Regions from separate parts of the Agrobacterium sp. rho-8.1 genome, predicted to be linked through region 1. Evidence: predicted binding sites of a transcription regulator. Region 1 holds the regulator's gene; the other holds the start of a gene.
The links. Region 1 encodes PhoB, which activates phosphate uptake and scavenging genes when phosphate is short. Its sites were predicted from a motif close to TGTCATNNANCTGTCAT; they were not measured.
Positions count from the first base shown of each region.

Region 2: RMR21_RS05845 (esterase-like activity of phytase family protein) is a predicted target of PhoB. The motif match lies at 1,128-1,144, and genes of this name have one in related genera.

Region 1 is NZ_CP192788.1:265,384-268,523, forward strand. It holds gene pstB (phosphate ABC transporter ATP-binding protein PstB) at 1-814, shown strand, start outside; gene phoU (phosphate signaling complex protein PhoU) at 903-1,619, shown strand; gene phoB (phosphate regulon transcriptional regulator PhoB) at 1,651-2,334, shown strand; gene RMR21_RS01365 (cold-shock protein) at 2,815-3,024, shown strand.
Region 2 is NZ_CP192788.1:1,152,638-1,155,777, reverse strand. It holds gene RMR21_RS05845 (esterase-like activity of phytase family protein) at 1-1,073, opposite strand, end outside; gene hupB (DNA-binding protein HupB) at 1,298-1,573, opposite strand; gene lon (endopeptidase La) at 1,775-3,140, opposite strand, start outside.

The sequences.
Region 1 (3,140 bases):
GAATATGTTGTCGGAAGCAGCAATGGAAAAGGCGCTGGACAAGAAAATGAATGACGTTTCTCATAAGATGATCGGCAAGGACGTGTCCGTCTACTACAGCGACAAACGGGCGCTCTACGATGTGAACCTCAACGTCCGCGAAAACACCGTGACCGCGCTCATCGGACCATCGGGCTGTGGCAAGTCCACGTTCCTGCGGACGCTGAACCGCATGAACGACACGATCGACGGTTGCCGCGTCACGGGTAAGATCACACTCGATGGCGAAGATGTCTACGACAGCAACATCGATGTGGTTGAACTGCGCGCCCGCGTCGGCATGGTGTTCCAGAAGCCGAACCCGTTTCCGAAGTCGATCTACGAGAACATCGCTTACGGCCCGCGCATTCACGGTCTTGCTCGCAACAAGGCGGATATGGATCAGATCGTCGAGGCCAGCCTTCAAAAGGCAGGCCTGTGGAACGAAGCCAAGGATCGCCTTTTGGAGTCCGGCACGGGCCTTTCGGGTGGTCAGCAACAGCGTCTGTGCATCGCCCGCGCGATTGCCGTCAGCCCTGAAGTCATTCTGATGGACGAGCCTTGCTCGGCGCTCGACCCGATTGCGACGGCCAAGGTCGAGGAGTTGATCCACGAGCTTCGCTCCAACTACACCATCGTCATCGTGACCCACTCCATGCAGCAGGCGGCCCGCGTTTCACAGCGCACTGCGATGTTCCATCTGGGCCACCTCGTCGAAGAAAACGACACCGACAAGATGTTCACCAACCCGGATGACCAGCGCACGCAGGATTACATCATGGGTCGCTTCGGCTGATCCCGTCGTTGATTGCAACCCATCGCGTCGAACCGCTTGAGCCCGACAGAGCTTGCGGCCAGCCGCATCGAAACTGGAGAATTCGACCATGCCGACAAACTCACACATCATGTCCGCGTACGACGAAGAACTGAAGTTCCTCAGCCGCCGTATCGCTGAAATGGGTGGCCTTGCGGAGCAGATGTGCAGCGATGCGGTGCGCGCACTCGTCAATTCCGATGCTGCTTTGGCCCAGAAGGTCATTTCGGACGATACGATCCTCGACAACGCCGAACGCGAAATCGGGGACAAGGCAATCGTGACCATTGCCAAGCGTCAGCCGATGGCGGCTGACCTTCGCGAAATCATCGGTTCGCTGCGCATCGCCGCTGATCTGGAGCGCGTGGGCGACCTTGGCAAAAACACCGCCAAGCGTGTTATCGCGGTTGCCGGAACCGGCGTGCCCCGCAAGCTGGCCCGCGGCCTCGAGCATCTGTCCGAGCTGGCCTTGGTCCAGTTGAAGGACGTTCTGGATGTCTATTCCACCCGTTCGGCGGAAAAGGCGCAGACCATCCGCGAACGCGACGAGGAAATCGATGCCATGTACACCTCGCTGTTTCGCGAGCTGCTGACCTACATGATGGAAGACCCGCGCAACATCACCACCTGCACACACCTCCTGTTCTGCGCCAAGAACATCGAGCGTGTGGGCGACCATGCGACGAACATCGCGGAAACCATCTACTACATGGCCACCGGCAGCCAGCCGGCAGGCGAGCGTCCCAAGGACGACAGTTCCAATACGCTCGGTGCGATCACCGAGTGAATTTCCTACAAGCCTGGCGGAGTCACTAGTCATGGTGCCGAAAATAGCAGTTGTCGAAGATGAAGAGGCGTTGAGCGTTCTTCTTCGCTACAATCTCGAATCCGAAGGTTACGACGTGGACACGATCCCGCGTGGTGACGAGGCGGAAATCCGCTTGCAGGAACGTACCCCGGATCTGCTCATTCTCGACTGGATGCTGCCAGGTGTCTCTGGCATCGAGCTGTGCCGTCGTTTACGCATGCGCCCTGAAACGGAACGTCTGCCGATCATCATGCTGACGGCGCGTGGCGAGGAAAGCGAACGCGTGCGTGGATTGGCCACAGGGGCCGATGACTATGTGGTCAAGCCGTTCTCCACGCCGGAACTGATGGCGCGCGTCAAGGCCATGTTGCGCCGCGCCCGGCCCGAAGTCCTGTCATCCGTTTTGAAATGCGGCGACATCGAACTGGATCGCGAAACCCACCGCGTTCATCGCAAGGCCCGCGAAGTGCGCCTGGGACCTACCGAGTTCCGTTTGCTGGAGTTCCTGATGGTATCGCCCGGCCGCGTTTTCTCCCGCTCGCAACTTCTTGACGGCGTATGGGGGCACGACATCTACGTGGATGAACGCACGGTGGACGTCCATGTGGGCCGTCTGCGCAAGGCGCTCAACTTCTCCAGCATGCAGGATGTTATCCGCACCGTACGCGGCGCAGGATATTCGATGGAAGCCTGACGTCTACGACGAAGGCAGATGCGACGTGACGCATCGAAGAGCGCGCGCCCATAATCGACGCATATCAGCAATGTGCGTTTACGTATGGGATCGCGTGGTTGCTCTAGGCTCATCACAAGCCGGTGGGGGCCTCGCTTAAGCTACGCTGAAGATATGATGTGTTGGACAGATGTGGATCTGGGGTGATAAACAACCGGGATACCCGAACGTTTCAGAGCTCAATATCGTCAACAAAAGCAAACGATATCGGATGGCCACTGATATGATGACAAGGGCTGATTGAAATTATCTGAAAATTAAAGTTTGACTATCCGACCGGAAGGCTCTATTAATTGGTTGTCGATATTTTTCTTGCTGAGCTTTGGTTGCCGCGCGATTAGCACCGCGTTTTGAACTAACCCTTTCTTCAAAAAAATCGCTATAATCGCACGCAGGGCATCAGTTCTGCGATCTATCTCTTATGCTTTGAAAGGGTTCATTATGACCACAGGCACAGTAAAATGGTTTAACTCCACCAAGGGCTTCGGCTTCATTCAGCCTGACAACGGCGGCACAGACGCATTCGTACACATCTCCGCTGTAGAGCGTGCAGGTATGCGCGAAATCGTTGAAGGCCAGAAGCTGAGCTACGACCTTGAGCGCGACAACAAGTCGGGCAAAATGTCTGCTTGCAACCTTCAGGCTGCTTAAATAACGGGATCTGCTTTCCCTTGACCACGGATGTACTGGCACTGTTGAAAGCATGAGACCAACCGAGGTCAGGCACTTTGCCTGGCCTTTTTTTGTGCTGCTTGGCGGCACTCGCT
Region 2 (3,140 bases), 890 kb from region 1:
TACGTGTCACCGCCGAACGTCGCCACTTCCAGGCCTTCAGGCTCGATGCCCTTCGCCTTGGAGCGTTTCTCGGGGTAATGACCGATGGCAGCAACGGCGTGTTCCAGCGAAGCGCCCGCCTCATAGATCAGCTTGCCGGTCTTGTCGAAGATGGTGAAACCACGTGATCCACCTTCCCAATCGCCCTCGTTGGCGATGACGATGCGGTTATCGTCCAGCCACTTGACGGCATCCGGCTCGCGCTTGCGGCCTTTCTGGCTGTCGGTAAATTTCAACTGGCCATCTGTCTTGGCATCGATGCCTTCCAGGTCGACCGTGCCAGCCGAGAAATGGCTCGTGATCTTGCCGCTCTTGCCATCGACAATGACGATGTGGTTGTTCTCCTGAAGTGTCAGGGCAATCTCACCCTTGGAATTGATCGAGACGAATTCTGGTTCAGGATCATCAGGCGCGATGTCGGCTAAACCGGTGACGTCGATCTTCTTCAGGGTCGAGCAATCGGCAGCGCCGTTCTTCAGGCCGACTGTGACCAGGAAGCCAGCGGGCATTTGCGGTAGAGCGCCGTCATTCACCTTTTCATCGCGTTCGTTTTCGATGGCGATCGCCACGAATCTCTTGTCCGGTGAAACAGCAACCGAATCAGGCTGGCCGCCGAGATCACAGCTCGCCTCGATCTTTTTGGTCGCGATGTCGACGGTTACCAGCTTGCCGGATGGCTTGGTGAAGCTCTCCGAGGTGTTGACACCCGCCAGCACCTTCGAGCCGGTCGCAACGACCGAGGTCGGCTCGCCATCCATCATCAATGCGCCAAGCGCCTTTGGCGTCCTTGCATCCTTGATGTCGATGAAGCCGATACCGCCAAGGGGGCTGTCCGAATAGATCAGCGTGTTGCCGTCTTCGCTTGCCGTGATGATTTCGGCAGATGTGACCGTCTTCTCGTCCTTATCCGACGGAAGGTTCAAAGCCACGGGGAACGAGGCGATCCGGTTGAAAACCTGCTCGGCCGCCGCAGGACATGCGGCGGATGCCAATAGTACCGCGGTGAGTGCCGCACTGGAAAAACGAAATGTCATAGTGTCCCCTTCGACGCATCTGTAAATGCCTGAAAGGGCTTCTGCGGCATGCACGTGACAGCCACGTGACAATAAGAACCTGCTGAAAAACAAAAAGCCCGGCATAGCCGGGCTTTCTGCATTTTATTCGGCTACATTTCGTAAAACTTACAAAGAGCCAAATTTTCCTCGTGTCTCTTGGATATCAAGCCCGCGCGCCGCACGCACGGACAGTCCAGAAAAAATTACGAGTTAACCGCGTCCTTCAGGCCCTTGCCTGCAGAGAACTTAGGAACGTTGCGAGCCGGAATATCGACTTCTGCACCCGTGGATGGGTTACGGCCCTTGGAGGCTTCGCGGCGGCTTACGGTGAAGCTGCCAAAGCCAGCGAGACGGATGTCACCACCAGCCTTCAGTTCGCCCTGTACAGTTTCGAATACAGCATCCACAGCGGAAGCAGCATCTGCCTTCGTAAGACCAGCCTTTTCGGCAACTGCAGAGACGAGCTCGTTCTTGTTCATGTTTCCACCCCTTTCAATGGTTTGAAACGACTCAAATAAAGTCGGCGCAGAATACGAATGCATTCGCGCACCGCAAGTCAAAAGCGCCGGAATGGCCTGAAAAACAAGGGGTCTGGCGATATTTTCACAAAAAAAGACCGGCATTGCTGCCGGTCTTGGACTTAACCTGTGCCATATGGGCATCACCGTGGCGTGAATGCCTCAATGAGCGATTGTTTGTCCGGTGTCATCGACGCCCTCGACGGTAGCGACCAATGGCGTCTCGATGCTGCCATCCCACTCGATCGGCTCAGGCTGGCGGATCAACGCATGCTGGATGACCTCACCCATACGCGACACCGGAATGATTTCCATTCCGTTTTTCACGTTGTCAGGAATCTCGGCGAGGTCCTTGGCGTTCTCTTCGGGAATGAGCACCTTCTTGATACCGCCGCGAAGCGCCGCAAGAAGCTTTTCCTTCAGGCCACCAATGGGCAGGACGCGGCCACGCAGGGTGATTTCACCTGTCATTGCGACGTTCTTATCCACGGGAATGCCGGTCATTATCGACACGATGGCCGTTGCCATGGCAACACCAGCAGATGGTCCATCCTTCGGCGTCGCACCTTCCGGAACGTGCACGTGGATATCCGACTTGTCGAAGCGTGGAGGCTCGATGCCGAAGTCCACGGCACGGGAGCGGACGTAAGACGCCGCGGCCGAGATGGATTCCTTCATCACTTCCTTCAGATTGCCGGTGACGGTCATGCGGCCCTTGCCGGGCATCATCACGCCTTCAATCGTCAAAAGCTCGCCGCCGACTTCGGTCCAGGCCAGACCGGTGACGACACCGACCTGATCTTCGCCTTCAGCTTCGCCGTGGCGATAGCGCGGCACGCCAAGGTAATCGTTGATGTTTGCAGCCGTCACGGCCACAGACGTCGATTTGCCCTTGATGATCTCCGTCACAGCCTTGCGCGCAAGTTTCATCAACTCACGCTCGAAGCTGCGAACGCCTGCTTCACGCGTGTATTGCTGACTGATGGCCATGAGGGCATCGTCGCTCACGGAAAATTCTTCCGGGCGCAGCGCATGTTCCTTGATAGCCTTCGGCAGCAGGTGACGCTTGGCGATTTCGCGCTTTTCGTCTTCCGTGTAACCGGCGATGCGGATCACTTCCATGCGGTCCATCAGTGGGCCTGGAATGTTCAGCGTGTTTGCAGTGGTCACGAACATCACGTCCGACAGGTCATATTCCACTTCCAGATAGTGGTCCATGAATGTCGAGTTCTGTTCCGGATCCAACACCTCCAGCAAAGCGGAAGACGGATCACCACGGAAATCCTGGCCCATCTTGTCGATTTCATCGAGCAGGAAGAGCGGATTGGACTTCTTGGCTTTCTTCATCGACTGAACGATCTTGCCCGGCATAGAGCCGATGTAGGTCCGGCGATGGCCGCGAATTTCGGCCTCATCACGAACACCACCCAAAGCCATGCGGACGTATTCGCGTCCTGTGGCCTTGGCGATGGATTTGGCAAGCGACGTCTTGCCGACGCCGGGAGGACCGACGAGGCACAGGATCGGA